Regions from separate parts of the Paenibacillus sp. FSL M8-0142 genome, predicted to be linked through region 1. Evidence: riboswitches for the same ligand, from Rfam matches in the RefSeq annotation. Region 1 holds a riboswitch; each other region holds the start of a gene.
What was found. Region 1 has a riboswitch for cyclic di-AMP ahead of NSQ46_RS12590 (C40 family peptidase). Riboswitches for the same ligand answer to the same signal wherever they lie in the genome.
Positions count from the first base shown of each region.

Region 1 (10,727 bases):
ATCCTTCAGGTCTTTCAATTTAATGCCCAAGTGGTCGTATAATGCTTAATTGATGGTTCAAGAGACCGCTGTTTATAAAAAGTCCGCCCAAGCAAACCTTGGGCGGACTTAGCATTGCATTGTGTCACCAAGGGTTTACTCCCCGATGACGCCTTTTTTTAGAATAATATTGGCGTACAGCGCCTTCTCTCCTGTCGAGACGATGGCGTACGCTTGCTTCGCCCGCTCGTAGAAAGCCGAGCGCTCCATTTCTTCAACTTCTACCTTAGCGTGATGAAACTTGGAGATGATGCTCCGGTATTCATCCCAAATCGGGGTCTGGACGGGATCGCCGGGAGTAACCGCCATAAGTGCCGCCGGGGATGCTACATACGTATCCAGCGGGAACAGCGGCAGGATCGCCTGCAGCAGCTCCGGAATCCCGTGACCGTCCGCCCGGACCAAACGCCGGGCATGGCTGGCTGCCGGGAAATTGCCATCACCGAATACGATTTCATCGCCGTGGCCCATTTCCATCAGAATTTTCAACAGCTCGGGTGATATCAGATTGGATATTCCTTTTAACATAGACAACCCCCTGATCTATTCGGATTTCCCCAAGATTCGGTACAGCACGGCAGTTTGCGGCTCGATCCCGCGAATTAACCGCTGACCTGGCGTTCCCGGGTAGCCGCTTGGTATTTGGAGAACATCGCATTCCATTCGGAATCCGCTTCCGGATCGTACACCGCAAGCGGGAACGAACGTTTGACGAGCTCGATTCCTTCCTCCCGGCTTGCCAAGGCTCCGTTCGCGATGAATTGCACGAGCATATTGCCGATCGCGCTTGCTTCGACCGGACCGGCCCATACGGTTCTTCCCAGCGCATTTGCCGTGAACCGGCAGAGCAGCTCGTTCTGAATCCCACCGCCGACCATATGCAAGCCTTCATATCGAGTCCCGGTCAAACGCTCCATGCTCTCCAGCACTTCGCGGTACCGGAAGGCAAGGCTTTCAAGAATGCAGCGAACCATCGCTCCCGTGCTCTCCGGCACAGGCTGCCCCGTTTCCCTGCAATACGTCTGGATTTCCGAAATCATATCCGCCGGATTCATAAAGCGAAGATCGTCCGGCTGGATAAAGCTGCGAAACGCCTCCTCCTCCTCCGCCAACCGGACCAAATCGCCGTACCCATAGTCCAGGCCTTGCTGATCCCACTGCCGCTTGCATTCCTGGAGGATCCACAATCCCATAATGTTCTTCAGCAGCTGAAAGGTATCGAAGGCTCCGCCTTCATTCGAGAAGTCCTCCTTCAATACGTCCGGGTGGAGCAGCGGTTCCTTCATCTCGGTTCCCAGAAGCGACCATGTGCCGCACACGAGATAGGCAAAAGACGATGAGCTTGCCGGAACGGCTACGACGGCGGATTCCGTATCATGCGATGCCACCGCGATCGCCCGGATCGGCGGAACGCCGAGCTCCTTCGCGGTTGAACCGGACAGATTGCCGATCCACGTGCCCGGCTCCACCGGTTCGATGAACATGGAAGGATTGAGCCCGAGCTCTTCAATGAGCGGTTCGTTCCACTTCCGCTGCCGTACATGATACAGCTGCGTCGTGGTGGCCATCGTAAATTCACATGCCTTCACGCCTGTCAAAAAATAATTGATCAGATCCGGCGTCAGCAGCAGGGCATCCGCGATATCCAGCATCGGAGAGCTTGCCTTCCGCATGGCGTTCAATTGGAAGATCGTGTTAAACGGCATAAACTGAAGACCGCTCTCCTGAAACAACCGCTCCCGGCCGACTTGGCTGCAGGTTTCCTCCACCATGCCTTCCGTCCTCGGATCCCGGTAATGATAGGGAATCCCGATTAGCTCCCCGTTACGGTCAATCAGCCCATAATCGACGCCCCACGAATCAATCCCGTAGCTGACCGGGGCATAGCCGGCTTGAAAGGCTTTGCGAATGCCGTTCTTTACCTCCTGCAGCAGCATGGGGGTGTTCCAGTGCATATGCTCTCCGAACTGCACGGGGACATTGGCGAAACGGTGGATCTCCGTAATTTTTAGAATCCCCTGCGAGCCGCCGTCCGGGGAGACGGCGATCTCCCCTAGCAGCGCCCGGCCGCTGCTAGCCCCCATATCGAACGCCAGCACGGCAGATGAATGGCTCATATGATTTCACCTCTTCCCACAAAAATGCTCAAGCACGAAACAGGCTGCTATGAATGTTTAGATTATTTCATTTTCTGAAGCAGCTGAATCCGGTAGTCCTCGCTCTCCAGCGCCGCGATGTCATCGACCTCCTGGTCCGTCAGCGGCACCGGTTGACCGGCAGCCTTGGCGCTCAAGTAAATTTTGGCGCTTTCCTCGACCACCTGTGTCCGGTAGTAAGCCTCGCGCAAATTTCTCCCTGTAGTTACTAGGCCATGGTTGCCGAGCAGGATCGAGCTGGCCTCCGTCACCTTGGCCGCAACCGCTTCGGCGAGTAAATCCGTTGTCGGAATAATATAGGGCACATAAGCGGTCCGGCCCACGAGAGCGGCCTGATCCGGAAACATGACCGGCAGCTCCTTCTCGATTAACGTAAAGGCGATGCAGTGGGACGGATGGGTATGCACCATCGCTCCGATATCCGGGTTGCTGCGGTAGCCATACAAGTGCATTAGCACCTCGGAGGACGGTCTCAACCCGATATCCGTGATCTCACCTGTCGGTATATGAATCTCGATCCATTGCTCCGGCTCGATTTCCTCCAGCGCGAAGCCGCTCGGGGACAGGTACATCATCTCCCCCGACTTAGCGCTGATATTCCCGCCGGGTCCGACGACTAGGCCGTTGTCCACGATTTTTTTCGCATATTTACACAGCTGCTGCCGTGTCTCCATATTTTGCATGGTCTCGTCTCCTCTCCCTGGAATGCTTTTTACTTATACAGCGGACCGAAGTTCTGACAAGCGCGGAAGTCGGCGCTTTCCGGATCGGCTGTGCCGAATAAGCCCCAAGCACGCGGGCGGAATACCTGCTCAGCCGGTACATTATGCATGTTGACCGGTATGCGGAGCACCGAAGCCAGCGTGATCAGGTCGGCTCCGATATGGCCGTAGCTGATCACCCCGTGATTGGCTCCCCACTGATTCATGACTTCGTACACGCTTGTGAACGCGCCTTCGCCCGTAATATTCGGAACAAACCAGGTGGTCGGCCATGTCGGATCCGTACGCTTATCGAGCGTATCATGAACCTCGGCCGGCAAGTCCACCGAATATCCCTCCGCGATCTGCAGCACCGGCCCTATGCCCTTGACCAAATTCAGACGGAACATCGTCATCGGCATTCCGCCGCGTGTCAGATAGTCCGTGGAGAAGCCGCCGCCGCGGAAATACTCAAGGGAAGCAGGTCTGAACTGCGTTGCCTTCAGGGTCCGTTCCACTTCTTCGTCGGTAATCTCCCAGAACGGCTTCATGACCGGCTTTCCGTCCCGCTGCTGTTCACCTGTGCCGTCAAGCGCCGCGGAGCCAGAGTTGATCAAATGCAGAATGCCGCCCGCTGCTTTCCCTTCAAGCTTGTAGCCGGTCACCCGTTCAACCGAAGCCGGGCTCCAGTATGTCCGTACGTCCGCGAAAATCTGAGCCGTATTGGTAAGCAGATAACCGAACAGCATGCCGACCCCGTTCAAGCTGTCATTTTCCGTCGCCACAATATACGGCGAACGCTTGCCGTTCCAGTCGAAGGAGGAGTTCAGAATGGTTTCAAGGAAGTCCCCGTTCGGGAAGTGATCGGTCCATTGACGCTGCCCCTGGAAGCCTGATGCGATCGCATGATGTCCTTGTGCTTCCTCCTCGAAGCCCAGCTCCGCAAGGCGTGGATTACCGATCATTAGATCGCGCGTAATCAGCGTCATTTTTACGACCGTTTCCCACTCGTAGTCCTTGCGTTCACGGGACGTCTGAAGCTTCTGCGGGTTGTTGTCCGGTCCTTCGACGCAATTCTCCTTCACCCACGCAAGCGCCAGCTTGTACTCCTCAGGGTCGTAGATTTCCTCTTCCAACCGGCGGGTAAATTCACTCATATCGACATACTCATTCCGCATGCCGAGGTATTCCTGGAAGAAGCTGTCGTCCACAATCGAGCCGGCGATCCCCATCGACACTGAGCCCATGGACAGATACGCTTGGCCGCGCATGATGGCAGCAGCCAGCCCGCTACGTGCAAAACGCAGCAGCTTCTCCTGCACGTCATCCGGAATCCGGGCGTCTCCTTCATCCTGCACATCCTCGCCGTAAATACCGAATGCAGGCAATCCTTTTTGAGCATGAGCGGACAGCACCGCTGCCAGATAGACCGCACCTGGACGGCCCGTGCCGTTAAAGCCCCAGACCGCCTTCGGTCTGGAAGGATCCGTATCCATCGTTTCCGTTCCGTAGCACCAGCAAGGCGTCACCGTGATCGTAAGACCGACATCGGCATGCTTGAATTTTTTCTCGGCTGCCGCCGCCTCGGCCACTCCGCCGATACAGGTATCGGCAATGACGCATTCCACCGGCTCGCCGTTCGGATAATGGAGCTGCTCCGACAGCAGCGCCGCAACCGCCTTGGCCAGGTTCATCGTCTGCTCCTCGAGGGATTCCCGCACGCCTCTTCGCCGCCCGTCGATCGTCGGCCGGATTCCGATCTTCGGAAATCCGTCTCTCCATCTGTAATCGTTTTCAATCGTCATAATGCCACGCCTCCCAAATCATTGATTATATCCACATTGTAAATAGATTCGATATGCGGGATAACCCACTATATTGCTTTGTTGCCATGGATATTCAGCAAAACAGTGAACCGCCGGCCTTGAACTGAAAACGATTTCGAGATAACGCAATTATGCAGTATAATAATGACAGGAAGTTTCGCTTTGGGGAGGGACAACGACGTGCCGAAGATTGAAATATCACACAGCAGAAGCGATCAATTCCGATTCAAGAAAAATCCACAGCTGCTCTTTGCCGGACAGGTCGTGGATGAAGACTTCTTTTACGGTCCGCCGCAGATCCATGATTTTTGCGAAATTTTGTATGTCGTGGAAGGCCGCGGCGAATTCAGGATCGCGGGCAAGGTGTACGAACTCCGGAAAGGAGATGTGGCCATCTACAATCCGGGTGTGCCGCATGAGGAGAAGTCGGCAGGAAGCAGTCCCTTTAAAGTCATCTATTGCGGAGTCGATTCCCTGCATATCGAGGGCGTTCCTCAGGGAATGCTGCTGCCTCCGTACGTGGAGCCGGTTATTTCATGCGAGAAGTACGCATACAAGGTAGAGAGCTATCTTTCGGACATCATTCGAGAATGCGATTCTCAAATTCTTGGCTATGAAACGCTGAGCACGAATTTGCTTATGTCGCTGATTACGGTCATTTACCGGATTATCGACGTAAAGCACCAATTCCAGGCGTTGAAAGGAAAGCATGAAATTGCGCTGAGAACCAAGCAATTCATTGATGCCAACTACACCCAGAGCATCAGTCTGAAGGACATCGCCGACACGCTGTATGTCAGTCAGCACTATTTATCCCATCTATTCAAAAAGGAGCTCGGCGATTCGCCCTTCAACTACTTAATCTCCAAGCGGATTGAAGAAGCGAAGCGTCTGCTGTCGGATTCCGATGCCCCCGTGCACGAGATTGCGTCGCAGGTCGGATATGGGAATGATAAGTATTTCTCCATGCTGTTCAAAAAAATAACCGGGCAGACGCCATCCTCCTATCGGGAAAGTCAGCGGCGGCAAGCCCAGTTGACGGAATAACGCCGGCAGGCAGCCGCTAAGATGCGGCTGCCTGCTTGACGTTTATGCGGCGAATGCGGCCGCCAAGCGCAATCCCGTGACGAGGATTGCCGGCTTCCCCCGCCGACAACGGACTCGTGCCGAGGCACGAATGGTCCTTGTAAGCGAGTCTCGAGCAATCATTAAAATTTATTAGACGAGGGACGGTCACTTTTGAACCCAAAAGGTACAAATATTCTACTAAAAATAAGGGGCATGCTTAATCTTGATCGGGCCGACCGATTCGATCCGGCTTTGGCAGCCAAGCCGGTACCCTTCCTCGAGCTCTTCGGGGTCCAGCCTCTGTTCCTCCGCCTGATTCGGTGACGACAAATGCTGGACACCAACGCTTACATGGCATCGGCAGCGTGCGCACGTGCCTCTTTTGCAAAAAGAGTTCCAATCCACATCGTTCCGCTCGGCCAGATCCAGCACCGTCATCCCAAGCACGGGAGCAACGCTCTTGTGAACCTCCCGACCGGAAAGCTCGATGAGCTTGTCGGGAACAGCCTCCTCCAGCTCCTGTCCACCGGATGCAGACGGATGACCGGCCGAATGGCTATTCTTTTTACTCCTCCAGAATTTAAACACGATATATCCTCCTAAAATGCCTGGAACTATTCACTCCATTTACGCTTACCATTATACTCGAAAGCCGGGCTATTCTCACACCGTCTATACGCAGACATCATTTGAAAACCGCTCTATTTATTTATTTTGTATTCTACCAATATTTTGCTATACTATCATTGCTGTAAACCGTTTCATAGATTCATTTATCTTTCATAGAATGTGGGGGAGATTATTATCGGATACTCAAAACGATTGGGAAAGCTGGCCGCCGCCTCCCTGCTCTCTTTGTCGCTGCTCGGAACCGCGGCTGATCATCATCCAGCCCATGCGGCACCAACCATTTCCGTTCTGTTGGATGATGTTCCGCTTGCGTTCGATGCGGCTCCGCGAATTGAGAAAGGCGTAACCTACGTGCCTTTCCGGGCTGTGGGCGAGGCACTGGGCATCGACATCAAATGGAACAGCAAGACCCAAACCGTGCAGGCGGTAAAGACCGGCAACGATAACACAACCGAGGTTCAGCTCAGAGTCGGCAGCACCACCGCCGTGGTGAATAAGAAGAACGTCAAGCTGCCCGCAGCGCCGATCATGCGCGAAGGACGCGTGCTGATTCCGCTCAGCTCGTTCAGCAGCCAATTCGGGGCTTCCGTAAGGTGGAATCAGGCAACGCGCACCGTATCGCTCAAATCACCAAAAAGCAAAATGCATCTGCGGGCCTTCTATGCCATTGAATCCTTCAAGGAGCGGGATATTATTCAATGGATGAATTCCGTCGCCTTTGGCTGGAGCCGAATTGACCGTAACGGCGAATTCACCCTTCAAGGGGTTGAATACCGCATGCCGGAAGCCGCCGGAGACATTACGCCCCAGACACTTGTGGCCGATGCGGAAGGACAGGGCATTAAGCCCTATTTGATGGTATATGCACTGGACGGTAACGGCGAACTGACAAAAATGATGAGCGACGCCTCACTGCGGATGAAATCGATCGACGGGATTACCGCCGCCGTTACGGACAATGGGTTCGGCGGGGTCGTGCTGGATTTCGAAGGATTGGGCTTCAAGCTGGATGCCGCCTCCCAGCAGAAGCTGCTGAACCAATACGTGAAGGACCTTAGAGCTGCCTTGCCGAAAGGGACTGCCCTGTCCTTGGCCGTACCTCCGTTAAACAGCGCCTATAAAGGCTATGATTACAAAACGCTTGCATCGATTGCCGACGATCTAATTATCATGGCATACCAGTATCACCCGGTTGGCACCAAAGACCGGAAGCCGGAACCGAACACGCAAGTGCAGCAGGCTATTCAGCTTGCACTTGATGCCGGAGCCCCTAAGGACAAGCTTCTGCTTGGAATTAGCCTGGGCAGCGAAACGGAGAACTCCATCGACGACAAGCTTGGTCTGGCCAAGCGCTATCAGCTGAAAGGTGCGGCATTGTGGCGGCTCGGTATATTCAGAGTCTACGGTGATGATATCGAAGGCGCCATGAACGAAGCGGTGATCAAAGAGTGATCCGTAATAAAGGTTGAAGCGTGGATGAGTCCATCCTTCCGATCATCACTACACAGGCTGCCGGTCGTTATGGACCTGCAGCCTGTTCGCTTGTTCAATGCTTCCGTGATAACCGAGCATCTCTGACAGCCATTGAAACGACACAGGCTATGAATTAGCCGATGCCAATCTTCCACATGACCGGCACAAAAAAAAGATGACCTCTGTCGTATACAGAGGTCATCATCAAGACTTATGTATGTATTCGGTGCAATCACTGAAAATCGATCATAGAATTCCTTACCAGGACTTACAAGACGATCATTGTGCAGAGAGCTGGATCAAGATCAAAGATGAGCTGATCTAGCTAACACTTCCTACCAGCTTCGCATATTCCTCTTGGCTTAACACCCGGCGTGCGGTAACATAACGTGGCTTATAGTAAGAGTCGCTAAGCTTGCTGATTCGAACACCCTTGCTGCTTGAAGCATGTGCGAATTGCCCGTCTCCAATATAAACGCCAGCATGTGAAATTCCCTTGCCGTTCGTGTTGAAGAATACCAGATCACCGACACGCAGCTCTTCCTGGTCTACATGCACGCCTACTTGGGCTTGTCCTTGGGAAGTGCGCGGAAGGTCAAGATCAAAGTTACGGAACATATACAGAATAAATCCGGAGCAATCAAATCCGCTTGTGGTTGTTCCGCCCCACTTGTACGGTGTTCCTACTAACTGCTTCACTTGCTGCTGAAAGTTAGGCTGCTGATCGGCAAACGCTGTCACGGCACCGGAAGAAAAAATGATTGCGGATCCTAGCAAAGAAATGACCAATTTCTTCAAAATATATTCTCTCCTTCGATGCCTACGGAGTTAGCTAAGGGTTCGGCTGAAGGTCACCTATATTCCCTCTACTACAAGAATAATTCACCCAGGACGGTTCCCCCGTTTTCTCTAGCGAAATTCGGCAAAATTCATTAACATTTTGTAACCCTTTCTTAATATAGTATACAAGCTAGCAAACTGTCAATAATATCCGATAAATCTATCGTTTTTTAGATATCGCCGTCGAATCGAAAGAGTTTTAACAGTGTTTTTACTATATGAAAGGTCACATAGTCATGACATTTATGTTAAAATTGTTTCCGTTTTCTAAGTGCGGCGAAAAATCCTCCATGCAAGAAGCCGACACCTAGGGGGGCCGGCTTCTTGTTCTAGCAAATTCATCGATAGAACAAGCATTTGCTTCAGCCATTTTGCAGCTTTCAATGGCGTACCTCCTTATCATATTGAGATTGCAACGGTTATAATTCGATCACCTCTCTTCTAAACCTTAATGCATCCAACAGCAAAGCTACTTGATCACGACCTCCTCCGGTTCCACTTCAGAAGAAATCATAATCTGTCCTGCCCTATCGGCATGCAGCCCCGAGCATTCGATTTGCCCGGACCGTTCCCCGGTAACCACAAGCAAGCGGTCATCCAGCGAGTCGCTTTCCCCCTTGACGTTCACCACCTGTACATTTCGGCTCTGGTGAAAAAGAAGCAGCGGATTTTCCTGATTGCGAAGGACCATGTCCTGAATCGTCAGGTTCTTTCCATTGCGGCATACAATGCCTTCCCGACTTGTGATGGCCGACCGCATCACCGTCACGTTCTCCACCGGCATCTCCGGCAGGCCGTTGATGAGGAGCGCAGTATGCGCGCCGCTGCAGACGATATCCTGAATAACAATATTGCGGAACACGGGGGTTTCCTCGGTAACGGGGAGCATCGCTTCCGCTTGGTATTCGCCGGAGCCGGCTTTCCCTTCGTAATATAAATTGAAGGAGATGGCATCCCCGTCGATCTCCCGCATCCGGATCCGTTCGATGAAGATATTTTCGACCACGCCGCCGCGTCCGCGGCAGCTTTTAAACCGGATGCCGATATCGGTGCCGATGAAGGTGCAATCGGATACGTGCACATCCTTGATGCCCCCGGACATTTCACTGCCGACAACGATCCCGCCGTGGCCGTGATAAACGGTGCAGTTCCGGATGCTGATGCGCTCACTCGGCTTTCCCAGCAGGCGCCCGGCTTCATTTTTTCCGGACTTCAGACAGATCGCGTCATCTCCTACATCAAACGAGCTGTTTTCCACGGTCACGTATTTGCACGAATCGATGTCCAGTCCGTCCCCGTTCTGGGCATACCATGGATTGCGGACGGTAATGTTCTGAATGGTAATTTGCTCCGATGCCCAAGGATGCAGGCACCAGGCTGCGGAGTTTTGAAAGGTAGGGCCGTTGAGCAGAATCCGCTTGCAGTTTCTCAAGCTGAGCAGATTGGGTCTCAGATAGTCTCTGACAGGCTCATAATCCTGGGGATTCCGGCTGCCTGTTTGTTCGATCCGGGCCAGGTTCTCCATCCCGTCCCGGGCAGCCGGCGTTGGCCACCACAGTCCCCCGTCATCCACGACACCGCCGGTATGAATTAAACGATCCCACTGGCTTTCCGTCAGCTTCCCTTGCTTAACGGGCCTCCAGGCTTCGCCGCCTCCGTCAAAGATGCCGCTGCCAGTGATTGCGATATCCTCCAATCCTTCTCCATCGAGCGGAGACTGGCAGCGGAACATCTGCCGGCCCTCATAAGCAGACATCCGGATCGGATAAGCTTCGAATTGCTTGCTGAACATGACAAGCGCGCCGGCAGAAGCGTGAAGCTCAATCCGGCTCTGCAGGGTTAACGGACCGGTGTGCCAGATCCCCGGAGGGATGACCACCTTCCCCCCTCCTGCCTTTGCGCAAGCTTCGATTGCTTGATGAAATGCCAGGGTATTGTCGTAAACGCCGTCTCCTACTGCGCCATAGTCAGTGATCATTACTGTGTATTCCGGG
Region 1 covers NZ_CP152008.1:2,654,238-2,664,964, reverse strand. Annotated here, with positions in the region: gene NSQ46_RS12630 (DUF4183 domain-containing protein) at 1-42, shown strand, start outside; gene fucU (L-fucose mutarotase) at 136-567, opposite strand; gene NSQ46_RS12620 (rhamnulokinase family protein) at 642-2,156, opposite strand; gene NSQ46_RS12615 (class II aldolase/adducin family protein) at 2,219-2,878, opposite strand; gene NSQ46_RS12610 (L-fucose isomerase) at 2,908-4,701, opposite strand; gene NSQ46_RS12605 (AraC family transcriptional regulator) at 4,903-5,769, shown strand; gene NSQ46_RS12600 (2Fe-2S iron-sulfur cluster-binding protein) at 5,989-6,378, opposite strand; gene NSQ46_RS12595 (stalk domain-containing protein) at 6,613-7,872, shown strand; gene NSQ46_RS12590 (C40 family peptidase) at 8,215-8,691, opposite strand; cyclic di-AMP (ydaO/yuaA leader) riboswitch at 8,695-8,828, opposite strand; gene NSQ46_RS12585 (glycoside hydrolase family 28 protein) at 9,203-10,727, opposite strand, start outside.

Region 2 (10,727 bases), 1.9 Mb from region 1:
AACAAACGGAGTTGGCGATCAACAATTTATATAAAGTTCTTGCCGACGCAGATATGGATGCAAACGATATCGTAAAATCCACGATCTATTTAACGGATGAAAATCTGCTTGGTGCCTTCATGGAGGCGGGGGCAGGTTCCTTGCCTACCCCTCCCCCGGCGACAACGTTAGTTATTGTCAAAGCTCTCGCTTCGCCGGATTTGCTCGTTGAGATCGAAGCCGTCGCGGCGAAGTGATGCTCTCGTCAAGGGAAAGGGGAAGGAAGATGAGCTATTCAGCGGATCAGACTGCCGAGGAAGCCGTCCCTTCTTCATTAAAAGAAACGGATTAATACTAGTGCAATAAGGAGGATGCCGATTTCCGGCATCCTATTTTTAGTGTGTTTAACCCTTGATACAGAGAGGCGGAAGGTTATTATTAATTCTTGTAGGTTATCTAACCGATCAGCACATGATCTTCCGCATACCCGATTTTGGAGGAGCGTTTTTTCTGAGCCAGCGCATAAGCGAGCGTTAATGGACCCAGCCGCCCGGCAAACATCGTGACAATCACAATGAATTTGCCGGCAGGAGACAGCTCACTCGTGAGTCCCATAGACAACCCGGTTGTGCTGAAGGCCGAAGTCGCTTCAAAGAGAACCTCTAGAAAATGCTCCTCCAGCATTCCCTCGGATACCGTGAGCAGGAGGGCAACGACAAGTACGGCTACCAATGAACTCATAACGACAGCTAGTGCGCGCAAGACCGTTTCAATCGCAATTTTGCGCTGGAAGGCATGGACTTGGCCGCCGCCACGGAAGGTTTGGATGGTTGCCAGTATGAGTACCACAAGCGTATTGATCTTGATGCCTCCCCCTGTTCCGCCTGAGGCTGCTCCGATAAACATCAGAATGATGATAATGAACTGGGAAGCCGCCAGCATGCTGCTGATGTCAATCGTGTTAAACCCGGAGCTTCTTGGGGTCATGCCCTGGAAGAATGCTGCGAGCACCCGCTCGCCTCCGTTCAAATGCCCGAAGGTAGCCGGATTCCAGCTTTCCAGTACGAGAATCGCTGCAAAGCCGAACACGCATAGGATGCCCGTTCCAAGAATGACAATCTTGGAGTGAAGGGACAGCTTCCTCCAAGAGCGCTTGCGGAACAGATCGACAACGACAATATACCCGAGTCCGCCAATAACAAAGAGCAAGACAATCGTTATGTTGACGACAGGATCGCCGACAAAGGAAGAGAGACTGTCCGACCAAAGGGCAAAACCGGCGTTGTTGAAGGCAGAGACGGAATGAAAAAGTCCATAATAGAGTGCTTGTCCCCAGCCGATCTCATGCCATCGAATGGCGAGGAGAATCGTTCCGAGCGTTTCAAAGGCAAATGAGATCAGCACCATATACAGGGATAGTTTGACCAGTCCCTGTGCCGATGTGGAGTGGGTCGTTTGTTGAATCATGAGACGCTGCTTTAACCCGATTCTTTTCCCTAACACGATGGCAACCATGACACCAAAGGTCATAAAGCCCAACCCGCCGGTTTGAATCAATATCATAATGATGACTTGGCCAAAGGTTGAGTAGACGCTCCCGGTATCCACGACAACTAGGCCATTCACGCAGATTGCGGAAGTGGCAGTAAATAATGCATCCAGCAGTCCTACGGATGTACCGCTGGCGGAGGACAGTGGAAGCGCGAGCAGCAAGGTACCGATCAAGATTAAGATGGTAAATACGATCAGGATGAGCTGAGGGGGGCTCATATTGCTTTTTTGTTTGTTGATGAACATTTCGATTTTGCTGGGAGCGGATCGTTGGGTTGTTGCGTTACTATCCATAATCCTTCTCATGGTCAAGGGGTGTTGATGCTTGACTTAGGAAAAACGAAGTGTCTGCGACTTTCCCCTGACTTACCTTTAAATACTTGAATTCCCGATCGGTTTTTATACGCAACAAACCGGTTTCGAAATCCGTATTCAGTTCCTTGAAGAACAGCCCCTCCGCGACAACGTCCCCTTCGTCTTCACCTTTACGGATCAGATATAGTCCATCTTTGCTGACAACCGTAACCGGAATTCCACGCTCGTGAGTCTCCACGATGTGTTGATCCATTCGCTGCACAGCCACGATGTGCAGATCCGTCTCGCCGATTCGATTAAGCAGCTCATTGACGAATGAACCCTGTGTGATTTCCTGCCACCGTGTTTGGCCGGATTGTCCGATGACCAGCTGCGTTATCTGATAATGCTTGGCGGTCTCGGCGATGATGTCCGAAGCTTTATGACGATTATCATTAGGCTTGGTGATGAACGAAGCTCCATATTCATCGCAGATGGTTTGCCAAAGGGCCATGAATTTTTCCTGCTCGAGATCGAGTTCATCCACAGCCGAGGGAATGACGCTCATCACATAGAGGGGACATTGCAGTAGTTTGGCGAGCTCGCCTCCTCTCCGAATCAGCCGTTCGCCGTTCGGCCCATAATAAACACACACCATAATTTTTTCATGATGTATCATGAATGCATCTGCTCCTTTCTGATCAAGCGGCTTGAGTCTTCTGAACCCAAGGAAAAAAAGCCCGGTAGCAGAGACAATCTGCTTCCAGGCTTTGGACTGTGTTCCGAATAAACAAGTCAAAGTTGCACGGGCGTTATCTCTCGAGACGCTGACGAGGTTAGCTGTCGGATTCGGGTCTGAGAGTCCCCGTTCTTTCCGGCTTGGAAAGAATTCACCCCTGAAGCCGTTAGCGGCTTCGCTGGTTCCCCCGCTCCCCAAGTGGTGGGGATTAAGCGATCAATAATATAAGATTATCGTAGTATATACTAAGCTAGGTAGATCTAAATGTAAACCTTGATCCCGAAGTGTCATGTGACGTTATTGAAACGATGCAGCTTAATCTATACTTAGGTATTCTACGCGAGTTCCCTCGCGAGGTTTCGGACTTTCAATAAATATTCGATCTTGCTCTAGTTAGTTATTCGGTCTCCTTGACGGGATTCGACAGCGTAAGCTTGGTAACCAACGGTTTTATCGTCAGCCCCTGTGCAAGAAGCGAGAACAGGACGACGCTGAATGTAAGGACGAGGATATCGTCGCGCCCTTCGAAGGAGGCGGGCAGGCTTAGCGCAAGTGCAATCGATAAGCTCCCTTTTAAGCCGCCCCAATTCAGCAGAGCTTTCCAGGATGACGGAAATTTCCGCAGGAAGCTCAAGCTGGTATAAACAGCGACCGTTCTTCCAATCAGCACGATAATGATGGAGGCGATAATCAGCGCCCATTTATCCGTGAAATCGATATGCTTGATTTCTAGGCCGATCATAAGGAATATCAATGAATTGGCAACCAGGGTAATGACATCCCAGAACGAATTGATATTCATCTTCGTGGTTTCGGACATCCCGATCCGGCTGCCGTAGCTGCCGAAGATCAAGCCGCTTACGACGACGGCGATAACTCCCGAGACATGAAAGTGCTCGGCAATAAAGTAGCTTCCGAAAAACAACAACATCGAAAAGGCAATCTCCAGCGGATAATCGTCATAAAAACGAATGAGCTGTGAGAACAGAAAGCCGAGGATGGCTCCAATCGCAATCCCTCCCAAGCTAAACTGAAGAAAGAGCCAGATCCCGCTGCCTATGCCTGCCCAGCCCATCTCTATATAGGAGAGCAAGTATACGGATGAAATTTGGAATAACACGACGGCGATGCCGTCATTGAAAAGCGACTCCCCTTCGATGATGGTCACCATTTTCTTGGAAACACCAAGGGATTTGAAGATGGAGATTACGCTAATCGGGTCCGTTGCGCTCATAAGCGCTGCAAAGGTAAAAGCTACAGGTAAAGGCAGTCCCATGATTCCATACATCGCCAGTGCGATAATAAGGAAAGATAGAAAGGTTCCGCCGATCGCCAGAGCAACCACCGGCTTGCTCTGCTGCCGTAAGTGGGAGAAAGGAAGCTTTAATGTGGCGTCGCCAAGCAGGATAGGCAGAAACAAGGAGATGATGATCGCCTGGAATACATTGGATTGCGTAATAAAAGTTTCGGCTTCGTCCAAAACGGGAATATGCAGCAATCCGAGCAGCAAACCTACCACAACGAGCGCAATCGAATAAGGCTGGTTTACTTTTTTGGCCAATGCGATAACCCCCATCGATATCGCAAGCAAAATTAACAATTGAACGAAGATCTCATTGAAATGATGCATAGAGCACCCCTCGCCTCAGGATAATTTTTTCAGTCATTGATTGTATCCGAAATTACGCGATTCGCAAACCAAAATAATGGGGAAGAGAGGGACTAGTTAAATATTATCCATCAAAATGAGTAAGGGCATGCATAAGATGGTTACTCGTTGACCAAAACATAAGGGAATCATTGAACGATTGAGGAGACAAGTCTATGAATGAGCTATGGAATGAGATCTGGAAATCCCTTATTTTAATTATTTTTGGAATGCTGGTGCTCCGCATATCCGGTCGAAAATCAATCTCCCAAATGACCGTACCCACAACCATTACGATGATTTCCATCGGAACGATCATCGTTCAACCGATCGCCGAAGAAAACTTAGTTCTGACCTTTGCAGCGGCTCTGGTCTTTATTCTGGTTCTCATCCTGGTCGAATTTATGCAAGTGCGTTGGAGCCGTTTTGAGAGGTGGATAAAGGGACCAGCCGTTATCGTTATAGAGAATGGGCAGCTTCAATTGCAGAATATGAAAAAGCTAAGGTTAACCGTGGATGCGCTTGAGATGAAATTGCGGCAGCAGGGGATATCCAAACGAAGTGATGTGAAAACGGCTACGATCGAGCCCAACGGACTGCTTGGTTATGAACTGCAGGATTCCGCAAAGCCGGTAACCTTATCACAGTTGGAGGATTTGCTATCTCAATACTTTACCGGAGCAGGTACAGGACATCCGGCTGTTGAGCCAAAGACTCCTGATCCGGAGGTTAATTTGTTTAGTGAAATCAAGGCAGGAAACGAGCACGTAAATAATAAGCGGCTTCAGTAAAAAAGGCATTCCCTGCTTCAGGGAGTGCCTTTTGGCTTATCAAATTGCTTGCAATTAACAGTCCTCATAACACCATATGTTAATTTGGTTACCGTACAGATCGTAGGTGTGGAACAGTACCAGCGTCTTGGGATTCCCGGCGAAATCCGTAACATGCCAGCCCTGTTCTTTCAAGCGATTATGGGTTTCGAAGAAATCGGCCTTTTTTCGGATCACCCAGTACGGCCGTGCAGCGACCGTCAGCCTGTCCTTGGTGTGATCGGGACGGGCAGTCTCAAGGTAGACCGGCGCGCCTTCGTTCGTCATGATCACGATCGCGGAAGTGCCGTCCTCGCTAATCCGTTCGACCTTGCCGCCCAGATTCGTCTCATACCACTGGATCGCATCCTCCAGATTATCGACGCCAAAGCGGGGGATAGCCTGAAATGGAAAGCGTGCCGTAGGGGCCTTGGCAACCCATTCCTCGGTCCCGGGTTCGGGCTCGATCGCTGTTAATCGGTTGCCGACCGGGTCGTAGAAGTCAAAGGTGCGGTCGAAGGCTCCTTCCGTAATTTCAGTCACTTGGATGTTCTGATTGCGAAAGTATGTATGTACCGCATCCAGGTCGGTTGCCGTAAAGCAAAAACGGACATTTCCGTTCCGGCCCCAATCCACCGCAAAATGGGGATGCCCATGCTCTACGGACTTGATATGAATACAGCCGAGTGCAGGGAATGTCAGGGTGGCCATTTTTTCGACCGGAAAATCTTCCTCGTATGTCACTTTCAAATCCAAGTGCGTGCTGTACCATGTGATGAGCTCCTTGAACCGGTCCCAAGGGGCAATAATAAATCCTCCATCAAAATCATCGAGCTTTAGCGCAGGCATTTACGAAACTCCTCCTTAGCAAGAAAGTTTTGGGAACGAACAAACCCAGTATAAACCTTCAAGTTACTTGAAGGTCAACCCATGGTTGACTGCATGACGGGAATTAATATTTCGAAGGAGTCCGAGTCCTCAAAATGCCGCTCGATCCGTTTGCCGGAAGGCTTAAAGCCGAACTTCTCCAAAAATCGGATCGTCCGCATGCAGATAAAGATATCTTCCCAAGAGCTGTCGACGGAGACGAACAAGGTAGGAGGCAAGGTTTCCAAGTATGCTTCGGGTGGAAGCGATTGTGAACGGCATTTTGCATTAGGATCCCGGCCCAGTTGGTAGCCGACTTCGATCAGAACGCTGGACTCCCGGGAATCCAGGACCCGGATCAGGCCGGTTCCTTGGGGGCGGATGCCTGCTTGACGCAGTTGCGGAAGGGCATGCTCGCAAGCCAGCGAATAGGAATGAACAGGCTTATGGACTTCATAAGGCTGCCATAGCAGGGTCAGGGGTTCGTCCCATCTAACAAGATGAAGACTGCCTGGCCCCGGTTCCATTCCGTTCAGATATTGGCTTGCAATCTGTACGGAGAGAATTCGGGCTTCCGCCTCCCGTCGCCAGCGCTCCAGCAGCCGGGAGCGTGTCTCCTCATCCGATTCAAGGAAACCTCGGATGTCGTTAAGGCTGATTCCCGCTTGACGGAGGCTGTTTACCAGCTTCGCTTCGTGGATTTGATGGTCGCCATAAGTCCGGTAGCCGTTGGCCTGGCGCTCTGCAGGCACTAATATTCCTTTGGATTCATAAAAGCGAAGAGCACTGGGGACGATGCCTGTGCGCTCCGCGAAATCGGCAATACTCATCATACGCAATCACCTGTATTCGGAGGGATTCACTTCGTCCCGTTAGGTCTGTGCCGGAGTATGGGGGACGGCAAGCTGTGAACAAGTCTCATGACGATCATGTTGACATTCTTTCTCTTGATAATGAGCTCGTATTGCTTCATATCTTAGCACAATCCGTAGAGATGCAGACCTGGGATTTCATTAGGAGGCGTAAGAATTTTTCAGAGAAAATAGGTTGTTCCATGATGAGAGCTAGCTTTATATTTATTGGAGATGGGCAGGAGAAGAAGAACATCCGCCGTTATCATCGAATGGAACGAATTGGGCCGAAGGCGAAAGCAAAAGGTTTTGGAAGAGATTTGGCGAGGAGAGAGGAGGAGGGGGAAGACACTTATGGGATACCAACAAGCGCTGGAAGCATACATATCGGCAACGAACACCCATGATTTCGATCAAGTGGTTAAACTGCTGGATGAGAATGCGGTTTACTGGTTCTCGGACCGCAGCTGCGTTACGAAGGACGAGATCCGCGCTTACTTCGAACATGCCTGGGACGTCGTTCGGGACGAGGTTTATTACGCTGACGACGTGAAGTGGATTGCCGAGAATTCCGGGACGGCGGTCTGCATCTATACCTACCGCTACGAGGGATATGCTCAAGGCAAGTTTACTACCGGCAGGGGAAGAGCGACCAATGTTTTCGTGCGGACCGGGGAAGGAGTTTGGAAGCTGAAGCATGAGCATCTTAGCCCGCTGAAGTAGAGGAATCGTCTATATAGGTGAAGGGAGCTGTCCTATAAGTAGCTTGTCTGCTTAGGACAGCTTTTTTCTGTTACCAGGACATTAATACCGAAAATAGAACGGTCTGTACATAAAGCGTTTGATTAGGAGCCTTGCTTCCTTGAGGCTGGACGCTCCTGAGATTTGAATTTATTAACAGAATATAAAATTACAAGATTTTATCCCTAATCTATGGAAATGTATCCCTTCTCAATTTCTAGGGAAGGTTCCATGATACAAATAGATTTAAAATTCAATAAACCGCTGAAAGCCGGGGAAGGAGGCTGTAGCAGGGCTCGGGGCCAAAAGGTTGAAGGTTTGGACATGGAGAAGGGAGATGAGTCTGCCGTACATATTTTTGAGATAAAAACGGTAACCGCTTTCATTTATCGCAGGATTTCGATCACCATGCGAAGCTGGACCAGTCATCAAGATGAACGCCAAGCAGAGACGTTTCATGTATGATTAACGGCTTGGGCTATGACGTCTGCAAGCCGGTTATGCGATGACATCACGGACAGAACAGACATTTATGAAAAATGCTGTATCCTTTTGCAAATCGAAATTTGAGAAATTGAGGTGAAACGGTCATGCCATTCATGATCAAAAGGTTTTCGAAATGGCTCACTGGGGTGCTTGTCCTGCTCCTAGTTCTTACTCCGCTTGCCCCTGCTGTGTCAGTATATGCTGCAGAGGGCGATCTTCCCCCTCCGGCAACGGTTCCTGCTGCGGATTTGTCAGCGGAGCCCATCACGGTAACAAATTCCACGTACGGCAAGAGTCCGACCTCCATGAACGATATAGCAGCTAACCAGGATCCGAAAGCCCCGCAAAATCTAAGATTGGTCAGCGTCTCCCATAATATGGCGATTTTTGAGTGGGATTTCAGACCTAAAGAGGACGATAACAATATTCAGGTGTGGGATGCCGATACAGGCAAATGGCTGACTTGGGGGAACTATTGGACCCGGGCCGTGACAGGCTTATCCCCGGAAACCACCTACCGCATCTATATTACATGGAATGAAGATACGAAACAGGAGCATAAGAGCAATGTGCTGGAGTTCACGACAACGAAGGATGTCACCGAGTATAAAGAAGCTCCGTTAACGCCGCCAAGCGGTCTTAAAATTACGGACGTAACAGAGGATTCCGTGACGCTGGACTGGGGCTCCAGTCCGGGTGCCGCCGCCTATGACATTTACGTCAATGGGGCATGGGCAGGTGGAACCTGGGAGAACACCGCAACCTCATCGACCTACTCCCCTCTTGAAGCAGGGCAGACATATAAATTTATGGTTGGGGCGCAGCGAACGGTGAACGGCGCGCTCGAGACGTCCGCGAACAGCAATACGGTTACGATCACATGGGGCGAGCTGGCTCAGCCTGAGGGGCTGCAAGTTGTAACGGCGACGCGGTCGACGGTATCGCTAGGCTGGGCTCCGGTTCCTGGCGCCACAACCTATCATATTTACCAGGATGGCGTAAAGATCGGCACCAGCGAGCAGAACCGGTATACGGTTGCTGGGCTCGAAGAAGGAAAGACCTATTCCTTCAAGGTGACGGGAGCAAATAGCCTGTGGACCTCTCCTGAGAGCGATGCGGTGACTGTCGTTCCTGGCAGCAATTATAACAATATTACGTATTACACGTCGTGGTCCGCGAGTACCGATTCCAATGCCCGCAACCTGCAGCCTGACGATTTGGACGTGTCCAAGCTGACGCACATCAACTATGCTTTTGCCGACATCTGCTGGAAGAAGTTCGGAAGCGGGGCGCGAGCCTGCGAAGATCCTAACATTCCCGCCCAGAACCGGTACGTGTATGACGGAGAAATCATCATCGGAGATCCGACCTTTGATTTTCAGAACTTCAAGGCATTTGAATCGATTAAAGCAGCGAATCCGCATTTGAAGCTGTTGGTGTCGGTCGGAGGCTGGACGTGGTCCGGCAATTTCTCGAACATCGCACGGACGGAGGAGACGCGCAGGGCATTCGCGAACTCGGCGGTCCATTTCCTGCGGGAATACGGCATTGACGGCCTGGACGTCGACTGGGAATATCCGGTGGAAGGCGGTTTGGAGACCAATTCCCGGGGACCTGAGGATAAGGAAAACTTCACGCTGCTCATGAAAGCAGTCCGTGAGGCGTTGGATGCAGCAGGCAGTGAAGACGGAAAGTACTATCTGCTGACGATCGCGTCGGGGCAAGGCGACAATTTCACGGTGAACGCCGATTTTGAGAATTCCGTGCAGTATCTCGATTTTATTAATATCATGACATACGACTATAGCGGAAAGACCGATACATTAGGACGCCATAATGCACCGCTCTTCTATGATAAGGCCCTGCCAACCCGGTCGGCGGCAAGAAATCATGTGCTCGGCGGGCTGATGGGGCATTTGAACGGCGGCGTGCCTCCGCATAAATTGATTGCCGGCGTTCCTTACTATGGCAAGGGCTGGGACGGATGCGGACCGAATGGGCAGTACCAGGCTTGCAAGGGGGGCTCAAGCGTCGGAACATGGGAGAGTGCCCTGTTCGACTTCAGCCATCTTGAGAACGATTATATCGGCAAGAACGGTTATAAGCGATACTGGAACGAGTATGCGAAAGTGCCTTATCTCTATAATGATCAGAACAAAGTATTCATCACGTACAATGACAAAACTACAATGATGTACACCGCATCCCTCGTCAAAACGCTTGATATCGCCGGGGTCATGAGCTGGGATATTAGCGGGGACCGGAACTATACGCTGACGAATCAGCTTGTTAAAGACCTGCCGATTAACGGCAAGTCGAATGATGCTGCACTCGGAGCACCTAGCAATCTGAAGGTGTCTGGCGTTACATCCAATTCCGTTCAGCTTGAATGGGATCCGGTTGAAGGAGCTTCCACCTATGAGGTGTATGTGAACCACGCGCTTTCCGGGTTGACTGAGGGCAAAGGCGCTTACACGATTCAGGGTCTTCAGCCGCTGAACAATTACAAGATTCATGTGCTGGCCGTAGACCGCACAGGCGATGAGATTCATCGTGTCTCGAGCGCATCAAAGCAGCTCAGTATCACAACGTCCGGCAGCAGCTCGGGCGGATCGGACAGCTCCGGCGGATCAGGCGGATCAAGCTCAGCTCCATCTCCTGTACCTCAGCCGCCTAAGGAGAAGGATCAGTTGGACGCGCAGGTAGTTCTTTCGGGAGATAAAGCCGTCATTACAATTCAGGTAGCTGCGGCTGTTCAGGCA
Region 2 covers NZ_CP152008.1:780,123-790,849, forward strand. Annotated here, with positions in the region: gene NSQ46_RS03440 (RidA family protein) at 1-236, shown strand, start outside; gene NSQ46_RS03445 (TrkH family potassium uptake protein) at 436-1,824, opposite strand; gene NSQ46_RS03450 (histidine kinase) at 1,817-2,503, opposite strand; cyclic di-AMP (ydaO/yuaA leader) riboswitch at 2,636-2,788, opposite strand; gene NSQ46_RS03455 (sodium:proton antiporter) at 2,961-4,193, opposite strand; gene NSQ46_RS03460 (DUF421 domain-containing protein) at 4,388-5,002, shown strand; gene NSQ46_RS03465 (VOC family protein) at 5,057-5,869, opposite strand; gene NSQ46_RS03470 (MerR family transcriptional regulator) at 5,944-6,720, opposite strand; gene NSQ46_RS03475 (hypothetical protein) at 6,795-7,145, shown strand; gene NSQ46_RS03480 (nuclear transport factor 2 family protein) at 7,093-7,461, shown strand; gene NSQ46_RS03485 (glycosyl hydrolase family 18 protein) at 8,070-10,727, shown strand, end outside.
Region 2: another riboswitch for cyclic di-AMP. It lies ahead of NSQ46_RS03450 (histidine kinase); the one in region 1 lies ahead of NSQ46_RS12590 (C40 family peptidase).

Region 3 (10,727 bases), 1.6 Mb from region 1:
TATGCTCCGGTGCTGAAAAACCGGCTTTTTGAACTTGCACTTTAAGCCAAGACTGTCTTAACTACATCGATCGCTGCTTCTGCAGCCTGGAACTCGGAATTTCTGAATCCGGTCATCGCAAGGATAAACAGGACGCTCATAAATACGAACAAGCCCATGCAAATGTATGTGGATACTCGCTGCGCGCGCGGGCCGACGGTAATGCCCCAGCTGACGAGGAATGCCCACAGGCCGTTCGCGAAGTGGAACGTAGCCGATACAACGCCGATAATATACAGAACAAATAATACAGGATTGCTCACGATATCGTGCATGACGGCACCCAGATCATCATGGGTGATCTTGCCGATCATGATCTGAAAACGGGTGTCGTACATATGCCAGATCACAAATACGAACGTAATAACCCCGGTAATCCGCTGAACGGTAAAACGGATGTTCCGCTCATAATTGTAATTGCCGATGTTGTTTTTGGCCTGATACGCAATGTACAGACCGTAAATGCCGTGGTACATCAGCGGCAGCCAGATCAAGAACAGCTCAAGGAAGAAGATAAGAGGCAAGCTGTTCAGTAAATTCACGGCTCCCTTGAAGCCTTCCTTTCCCCCCTCGAAAGCCTGAAAGTTGGATATCATGTGGCTGAGCAGAAATGCTCCAAGCGGTATGACACCGAGTAAGGAATGCAGCTTTCTGGAATAATACCCTTTCATCAGTTGACGTTCCCCTTTCCAATGTGCAGCGTTTTCAATTTCACTCACCTATTTACGGAACAATTACACTTACTTACACTGTGCTTTTCGCGTGCAACGACAAAATGTTCCCTTTTTCCACAAACGTGTGAACATCCTGTGTCATGTTTCATGTTACTCCTTTTTTTCTTATAAGGGAATTGCAATATAATTATTAATCGTTATAATCTATACGCATAAGTAGATATTGGAACACCATCCTATATATAATGGAGGAATATCATGTTCGAAGATCTGGACATGTTTGCCGTTGTGGTGGAGCAATCCAGCATCAATAAAGCATCCAAGCTGCTGAACCTGTCCCAGCCGGCGCTCTCGCGGAAGATCGCCAAGCTCGAAGACGAGCTCGGCCTGCCCCTGTTCAACCGGCGCGGCAAGCGCCTTGAGCTGACGTCGATCGGGCAGATCGTATATACCTTTGCGCTGGAGCAGCGCCAGCAGCAGCTGAAGCTCATGCAGACGCTCGCCCACTATCGGGAAGGGGAGCAGATCTCGATTAATCTGGGCGCGAGCCTGACGACGCTGCAGACGACGCTGCCCCCGCTCGTCAACGCGTTCATGGAGCGGCATCCCGCCGCGGAAATCAAGCTGATTACCGGCAAAACCCATGAGATCGTTTCTTATGTAAGGGATAAACGGGTGGATGTCGGCATCGTCGCCTCTTCCATCAACCAACCGGGACTAAACTGCATTCCCCTGTTTGACGATCATCTGGAGCTCGTCATTCCCGCCGTCCATCCGCTGGCGGAGCTGGAGGATGTCGAGGTCGAGCACCTCCAGGGGCTTCCGATGATTATTTTCTCGACCGGCACCTGGTACCGTAAGCTGACGGACGACCTGTTTCACCGGTGGGGCATCATGCCCGATATTCGGATGGAGATCGATTCCTTCGAAGCGATCGTCCGCTTGATCCCGACCTGCAAAGCAGCGGCCCTGCTTCCGAAATCATACCTCCGTCCGCAGCTGCTCTCCGACAACGGGCTTGTGGACATTCACATCCCCGCGCTCATGGAGACGCGGCGGACGACCTCCCTGATTTACGGGGATGCTTCAGAGCTTAGCAGCGCCGCCCGCCGCTGGATTAACGAAACCGAGGTGCTCTTCCGAAGCCTTGCGGAAGAGAAGCAGCGAAAAAACCTGACGACCTAGAGATCGTCAGGTTTTTTTGTATTATTTCTGCTGCAGATTCACGACTTCCGTCTCAAACCGCTCCACATTGTCGTTGGAGCCGATGACGACCATAACATCGCCGGCGTTGACCACGTCCATCGCCGTCGGCGCGACGATAATGCCGGATCGCTTGTTGAGGGCGACCACCGTGACACCGTAACGGACGCGCGTGTTCAGTTCGCTTAACGTCTTGCCGTCCATACAATCGGTTACCGTCATTTCCACGATCAAATAATCCTTAGATAATTCGATATAGTCGAGCAGATTCGGCGTAACCAGCTGGTGAGCCACACGGATTCCCATATCCCGTTCGGGGAAGATGACCCGGTCCACACCCAGCTTCTGCAGCGCCCGGCCGTGCAGCACGGAAATCGCTTTGGCCACGACGGTCGATACGCCAAGCTCCTTGAGCAGGATGGCGGACAGAATGCTCATCTGGATATCGTCTCCGATCGCGACGATCCCGCAGTCGAAGTTGCGGATGCCGAGCGATTTCAGCATCTCCTCATCCGTAGCATCGGCGACCACCGTATGGGTCAGATACTCGCTCATATCCTCGACGACCTCTTCGTTCCGGTCAATGCCGAGAACCTCATAGCCTAGTTCCATTAGTTCCAGTGCCAGACTCGAGCCGAACCGCCCCAAACCGATCACTGCAAATTGCTTTGGTTTCATGTCTCTCCTATACTCCTTATCCAATAATCATTTTGCCTTCCGGATGACGATACAATTCTTTACCCTTTTTCGGACCGAGTGCATAAGCCAGCGTCAGCGGACCTAGACGTCCGGCAAACATCGTTAAGCTGATCAATATTTTGCCGAACACCGTCAAATCCGGCGTTAATCCCATCGACAAGCCGACGGTACCGAAGGCCGAGGTCGTTTCGAATAGAATCTCCAGGAAATCCGCATCCTCTGTCGTGGACAGGATCATGGATACCGTCAATACGAGCAGCAGCGCAAGAAGCGCAATCGTTAACGCCTTTAAGACCCGCTCCTGAGCGAGGCGAAACCGGAATAAGACGATGTCCTCACGCCCTCTCATCATTGCGAATACGGCCCCTACCATCACCATAAAGGTTGTCGTCTTGATTCCGCCCCCGGTCGATCCCGGCGACGCTCCGATAAACATAAGTATAATAATGAAAAATTGCGTAGCTTGCCTTAGGCCGCCGATATCAATCGAATTCGCGCCCGCTGTTCGCGGACTGACCGATTGGAAGAACGAGGCGAGCACTTTACCTCCCCCGTCCAAGGAGCCCAGCGTTAACGGATTGGTGAACTCAAAAATAAATATGATGATCGCCCCGATGAAGATCAACGCCCCCGACATCGAGAGAACGACCTTGGAGTGAAGCGACAGCTTCCTTTTTTGACGGAAATCGATCAAATCGGATAATACAACGAACCCGATGCCGCCGGATATGATCAACAGCATGGATACGATGTTTACCAACGGATCATCGACATAATCCGTGAGACTATGAAAATCACCGAACAGATCGAAGCCTGCATTGTTAAACAGCGAAACGGAATGGAACACCCCAAAATAGAGGGCTTTTCCAATAGGCATATCCCATGCCCAGCGCAGTGTAAACAGTACGGCAGCGCACGCCTCGAAGGTCAAGGAATAGATAAACACCCGCCGGATCAAACGAACGATCCCTTCGATGGAGGACTGATTCATCGCTTCCTGCAGAACAAGCCGGTCCTTGAGCGATATCCTCCGCTTGAATACCAGGGCGAACAGGGTTGCCATCGTCATAAACCCGAGCCCGCTGAGTTGAATGAGCAGAAGGATCACCGTATGTCCGAAAGCACTGAAGCTTGTGCCTGTATCCACGACAACAAGCCCGGTCAGACAGACGGCGGAAGCCGCCGTAAACATGACGTCAATCCCGCTGATCGGTTCGCCGGTCCTGCTGGATACGGGCAGCATGAGCAGAATGGTACCGACCAGGATCGCCGCCGCAAAACCGAGCGCAAGGATCTGCGGAGGTGACAGCTTAAGCCACTTCATTTTTGAGTTCAAAGTTTCACCTTCTCCAAAAAAATCAAAGAAAAAAGACACTGGAAAACAGTGCCCTTCACGGTCTGGTTCCTGTGCAACAGCCTACGAGGTTAGCTGACGGATTCGGGCATTATCACAGGCCGCCCTATCCATGATCCGAAAGAGATCATGAAATTCACCCCAATTACATGGTTCCCCCGTTCTCATTACGAAATTCGGCTGGTTTATTCGGTTCCTTGAAGCATGATGTGATTATAACGCAATCCGGAAGCGAACCCAACGTCGTTTTTTTACCAAAAAGTCTTTAAATGAGCGCGAATTGGGCATATTCAAGAGTACAAGGATATGGTTCTCTAACGTTTTCGAAACCTTTCATTCATTTTCAGCGTTTTATTTCATTATTGGCCCTTTGGGATAAGCAGGGCTTGTTCTTCATATGTATGTTATATTGACTCTATGATCCGCTTTTTGCGGGGCCGGTTATTCATATCGGAAAGCACTAAAATTAAGAGGAGGAATTTCATGAACCGTGCCGAAGAGCCCCTGAAGCTGACACCTAACCTAAAGAAGCTTATCGCACCGGCCATCATCGGTCTGATCCTGTTTCTTATATTCCAGGTACTCCCATCCACTTCCTTCGAGTCGACCGATACGCCCTATCCGCAAATCATTTCCAAGGATGAGGCTGCGCAAGCGGCGTCACGGTTCGCGCGCGAACGTTTAGGGTTTCCTGCTTCCGAAGGGCAACCCCCCCTTGTTACATACCAGTCCAACTCCGAGCTGTACGGATATTTGGCCAAGGAAAAGAAGCTAAAGGAGTATAACAAGAATTACGAAGCCAAATACCCATATGACGTATACCGCGTCCGCTTCACCTTGCCGGGTGGCGATGCGCTGAACGTGGATGTGCATATGCAGAATGCCGGCATCGCGGGATTCTCCTATGATTCCGCCCGCTCCAGTTACGACAGGATCGAGCTGAATCAAGGGGAGGTCCGGAAGCAAATGCTGCTTCTGGTTGAGGAAGGCATGACGCTGGCCGAGAAGCAGGCGCTCGCGGAGCCGTGGCTCAAGTGGGCCGGATACGATGCGACGCAGCTGCAGCTTTCTACCCGGGAAGGCGAACCTAAGCTGAGATATACCGTCACGGAAGCCGCCATCGGGGATTCGAGGCTGCAGCTGGAGTTTACCTTTGAACATGGGACACTGCGTTCCTTCGAGCCCGCGTTCTCGGTTCCGGCAGCGCATTCTGCCTATGTGAACAAGCAGACGCAGGATGCAACGCTGCTGACGCTGGTCGGGTACGGTTTGTTTACGCTTGTGCTCGGTATCCTGGCCATCGTCTACAGCGTCAAGACCAGAGCCTATACCTCGTTTAAGCGCGGTATCCTGCTGTCCGTCCTGTTGTTTGTCATCCAGATGCTGAATACGTACAACCTGGTTCCGGTCTTTAAGGCACAAGGAATGTCCGAGACCGGCATCATCGGGATGATGATCTTCTACGCCATCTACTCCCTCGTCTTCTCCGCCCTGCTCTATTTCTCGCTTGTCGGCGGAAGCGGTCTATGGCGAAAGGAAGACGGGCTTAATCCGTGGCCGCGTGCCAAGGAGCCCGGGTACGGCCGCTATGTCTTGGAAAGCATGAAGGTGGGCTATTTGTGGGCCCTCATTCTGCTCGGCATTCAGTCCTTGATCTTCATCGCGCTCGGCCTGACCTTGAACACCTGGTCCACGACCGATGCCTCGCAGTCGCCTTACAACATGCTCTATCCATGGCTGTTTCCGCTGATGGCTTGGCTGGCAGGCATTTCGGAGGAAGCGGTATACCGGCTGTTCGGCATTAGAATGGTGAAGAAAATCGTGCGCAGCACCTTTGTCGCGAGTTTGATCACCTCGATCATCTGGGCGCTAGGCCATACGCTGTATCCGATTTACCCAGTCGTATCCCGCCCGATTGAGCTGGTCATTATCGGCCTGCTGTTCAGCTATATTTTCCTGAAATACGGATATATTGCGGCCATGTTCTCGCATGTCGTCTTCAACAGCATTCTCATGGGAATCAGCCTGGTCATGCTTCAAGGGGCCCCTAATGTGCTAATCGGCCTGTTCTATATGGTGCTGCCGGCAATCGTGGCTTACGTGATCTATCGCTTGAATCCAACAAAAAAAGAGAAGCCGTATGTCACGACTCCTCATCACGAAGGGCATTGAGTATATCTGTAGCTAATTTTTCACCGATCGAAAGGGGCTTAAAGTCTTCGACTGAAGCCTCTTTTATTTTTTTGATCGAGCCGAAATGCTTCAGCAGCAGCTTCCGCCGCTTCTCGCCGATGCCCGGGATCGAGTCCAGCTTGGACGAAACCATCGATTTGCCGCGCTGCTCTCGATGGAAGGAGATCGCAAACCGGTGGACCTCATCCTGGATGCGCTGAAGCAGGTAGAACTCCTGGCTGTCCCGCGGCAGGGACACCGGCTGCGGCGGATCGCCGACCATCAGCTGCGCCGTTCTATGCTTGGCATCCTTCACAAGCCCGCAGACCGGAATAAACAGTCCCAGCTCATTCTCCAGCACATCGATCGCAGCCGATATCTGTCCCCTGCCGCCGTCGACCACGATCAGGTCCGGCAGCGGCAGATTCTCCTTCAGCACCCGCTCGTACCGTCTCCGGATGACCTCACGCATCGTCTCGTAATCATCCGGCCCCTGCACGGTGCGGATTTTGTACTTCCGGTATTCCTTCTTATCCGGTTTCCCGTTTGTAAACACGACCATCGCCGAAACCGGATTCGTTCCCTGTATGTTCGAGTTGTCAAACGCCTCGATCCGGTTCAGGGATTCGATGCCGATCACTTCGCCGAGATTGGCCGCGGCAATCGATGTCCGCTCCTCATCTCGTTCGATTAAGCGGAATTTCTCATCCAGCGCAACCTTTGCATTTTCAATCGCCATCCCGACCATCTGGCGCTTTAAGCCGCGCTGCGGCACATGGACCTTAACGCCGAGCCATTCCTGCAAGGCGGCTGCACCTCCGGCGGCGTCCACCAGGCCGGCAGCCTCCGCCCGCTCGTTCTCGGCTTTTGTCGCGGCGGCCAGACGTTCGGCCTCCTCCCCTTGCCCGGGGCTTTCCGGACCGCCGGCCGAACCTGAGCCGGACGGGTCCTCAGCGACTGCTAAGGCAGGCGATCCAGCGGTATCGCCCTCACCGGTGCCTTGGGCCGGGCCGCTCTCGTTGGAAGCAGCGGCTCGGCTGCCTGCTCCCTCCGATATCGAATCATCCTTGGCCGCGATGCTGTCTTGCGCATCGGAGTCGGCCTCCTCGATCAAGACCGGCCCCGGAAGCAGGATTTCCTGCGGCACGGCAGGGTTTTCGCTGTAGTACTGCGCGATGAAGGACATGAAATCGCTGTGCGCGTCGCCGTAGAACGGAAAGATGGATTTGTTGCGCTGCACCATTTTCCCCTGGCGCATGTACAGAATTTGCACGCACATCCAGCCCTTATCCACGGCATAACCGAATACGTCACGGTCCCGGGTATCGGTTGTGGTGATCTTCTGCTTCTCCATCAAGGTGTCGATATGGATGATCTGGTCCCTCAGCTCCTTGGCGCGTTCGAAATACAGGTCCTCTGCGGCTTCCTGCATTTTGCGCTGCAGCTCCTTCTTGATCTCTTCATGGCCGCCGCTTAGAAAGGAGGTGATTTCGCTGGTGATCTCCTCGTAGGCGGTCTTCGGCACCTCTTTCACGCATGGAGCCATGCATTGGCCCATATGATAATACAAGCACACCTCTTTCGGCATAACCCCGCATTTGCGCAAAGGATACATGCGGTCGAGCAGCTTTTTCGTCTGCTGAGCGGCATAAGCGTTCGGATACGGGCCGAAGTACTTGGCTTTATCTTTAAGCACCCGGCGCGTTACTTCGAGACGGGGATGCTCTTCGTTCGTAATTTTTAGATATGGATAGGTTTTGTCATCCTTCAGCAGAACATTATATCTTGGCTGGTGCGTCTTGATCAGGTTGCACTCCAGGATGAGCGCTTCCATATTGCTGCCCGTTACGATGTATTCGAAATCGCGGATTTCGGCCACCAGCATCTGGGTCTTGCCGTTGTGGCTGCCGGTAAAATAAGAGCGCACCCGGTTCTTCAGCACTTTGGCCTTGCCGACATAAATAATGGTTCCTTCCCGGTTCTTCATCAGGTAGCACCCGGGCTGATCGGGCAGCAGCGCCAGCTTGTGCCGGATATTCTCCAGCGCCTTCTCCTGCTCCTGCAGTTGTTTGCCGAAGTCGTCCATCTTCTTCCTCCTCTCCAAGAAGATTATATATGATTATGATGAGAATGCTGCAAAAAATCCAAAAAGCGACGTTCAATCTGCAATGTATAGGTCAACGGTTTTGTTCGTGGCGCCAAAGGCGCTCGCGGGCGGCTCGTTCACGAGGCGCTGATCGGGATCTATATATTGTACCCGGAAGCGGCAGTAATCGGATGCTGCAAAATCCTGATGATAAACCGCATAAAGCGCCTATCGGATTGTTGACCGAAGGCGCTTTATGGAAGCTTTATTGCGGTAGCGGCACTTGCTTATCAAGCATTATTGATGCTTCGCAATGATGCCTTTCAAGGCTTCTTTGGAGTTAAGCCCTACCACTTTATCGACAGGCTGGCCGTCTTTAAAGAAAATCATCGTCGGAATGCTCATAACGCCGAAGCGTGCTGCGGATTCCGGATTTTCATCCACGTTCACCTTTGCGATTTTTACATCGTCGCCGAGTTCTTGGGACAATTCGTCCAGAATCGGAGCGAGCATTTTACAAGGACCGCACCATGGGGCCCAGAAATCAACTACAACCGTTCCTTGACCTTCCACTTCGTTGGCGAAGGTTTGATCGGTAACATTAACGATAGCCATTGTATACTCCTCCTTACAGGATAATTTCAAGATATAGCGCGAATCATAATGTCGAATGCGTCGACGGTTTTAGTATACCACAAACTTTAAGAAAAAGTGAAATATACTCACCTAAAGAAAGGGGAATTCTCGGAATATTCATGCAATCTTTACAAATGATTTGGACATTGGGTATACTACTAATAATAAGTCGGGTGACCTGTCTTAGCCGTGCATACGGAATGTTCACCTTTTTGAGGAGGCAAGCACCATGGATGTAAACGTGCGCATGAACGATCCGCGGGAGCACATCAATGAAGAACCGCGCAATGATTTCAGCGATTTGATGATGGGCTTTCTTGGGATGTTCGGTTTCATGACCATCATCTTCTTCGGATTCGTCATTATCAAATTTTTGGTCGGCTAATTGACGGCTCCTTGCGCTAAGAAAAGCCTGATCCCTGTCATCGCGTCCTGTGACGCTAAAGGGATCAGGCTTTTTTACATTTCTATAGGCAGCAGCCTTGCCTAGAATTTTCCCCTCTGATTCTCGCCGTATAAATGAACGACGTCCACGAACGGTGCAATGCGGTTCATCAGCCGCTGCCCCTTATGGGCCTCTTCCCCGTCCTTGCTCGTAAAGCTTAGGTGCCGCTCGAGTCCGTCCAGCGGATAGTTCGACGTGTAGAAGGTCGGCTTGCGGTTCATCCGGTAATTCAGAATCGACCCCAGCACATGATCCCGTACCCAAGGGCTTAAATTCTCGGCGCCGATATCGTCGAAGATCAACAGATCGCAGTTCTTCATCGTCTCGACCATTTCCTTCAGCTTCGGTCCGTCCTGCATCATCGTTTTCAGATCCTCTACAAAATCAGGCATATACACGATTACGCCCGAATACCCCGCCATCGCCAGCTCATAGAGCAGATAGCCCATCAAATAAGTCTTGCCGGTGCCGAAGGATCCGGTCAAATACAATCCCCGGGGACTCAGCCCATTCTCCTTCGTCTCCTTAATATACTTGAACACCTGATGAACTCCGGGAGCTCTCAGCCGGTCCTTGGCCATAATCTCCATATGGTCATAGCCTTCATTCAGCGCTTTGTCGTCGACATAGAAGCTGCGGATCCGCTTCCGGATCTGATCCTCATTCGTTTTGGCAACCTGCAGGGAGCACGGCGTTTTCCGTTCATAAATCTCCACCGTTCCGTTGACCCGCTGAATATCCAGCTTGCTGTAGTGTCCCTGGAAATCATTCGGGCAACGGTCCAGTCCCGGACACTGCTTGCAGTTGGCCTGATCGCCGGCATACTGGTACAGCTTGCTTAAATTGATGCGCAGCACCCGGTCGTCAATCTCCGGATATTCCGCACGCATCGCCTGAATAAGCGGGTTCTTCAGCAGCTCCTCCGTAATCTCGGCCGTTCTGCGCCGCAGCGCAGAGCTCTTCATACTTTCCAGCAGCTCGCCAAGGGATTCCATCTCTCTCCCTCCTTCATCTATAGCATCTTTGGTTCTTATACGCCTTTCTTATTGCCGGCCTGCATCTCGGCAGCGAACCTCATCATCTCTTCGAATTCTTCATCCGTTACCGCCTCGCCCTTATCGGTCTCCAGCGCCACCGGAATTTCGGGCTTCGCCTGTCCGCTTCTAGCGTATGTACGCGTGCGTGTTGAGCCCTGCTTCTGCTTGCCTTTCATCTTGGCTTGGTCCCTTATATATTGAACAGCCTTCTCATAGCTGTTAACCTGCTTCAGCAGCATGTTGGAAGCGATCGCCTCCACGAAATTACGGTTGATCCGCTGCTCGCCGCCGACGGCGATCAACGACACCAAATAATGAATCAGTACGTTGATGACCTCGCCCGGCAGCTTGTAACTAAGGTCGATCTTCTCGAAAATGTCCA
Region 3 covers NZ_CP152008.1:1,026,092-1,036,818, reverse strand. Annotated here, with positions in the region: gene NSQ46_RS04725 (succinate dehydrogenase cytochrome b558 subunit) at 42-710, opposite strand; gene NSQ46_RS04720 (LysR family transcriptional regulator) at 972-1,898, shown strand; gene NSQ46_RS04715 (TrkA family potassium uptake protein) at 1,920-2,594, opposite strand; gene NSQ46_RS04710 (TrkH family potassium uptake protein) at 2,611-3,951, opposite strand; cyclic di-AMP (ydaO/yuaA leader) riboswitch at 4,015-4,161, opposite strand; gene NSQ46_RS04705 (type II CAAX endopeptidase family protein) at 4,453-6,141, shown strand; gene uvrC (excinuclease ABC subunit UvrC) at 6,113-8,227, opposite strand; gene trxA (thioredoxin) at 8,525-8,842, opposite strand; gene NSQ46_RS04690 (hypothetical protein) at 9,093-9,248, shown strand; gene dnaI (primosomal protein DnaI) at 9,350-10,303, opposite strand; gene NSQ46_RS04680 (DnaD domain protein) at 10,339-10,727, opposite strand, start outside.
Region 3: another riboswitch for cyclic di-AMP. It lies ahead of NSQ46_RS04710 (TrkH family potassium uptake protein); the one in region 1 lies ahead of NSQ46_RS12590 (C40 family peptidase).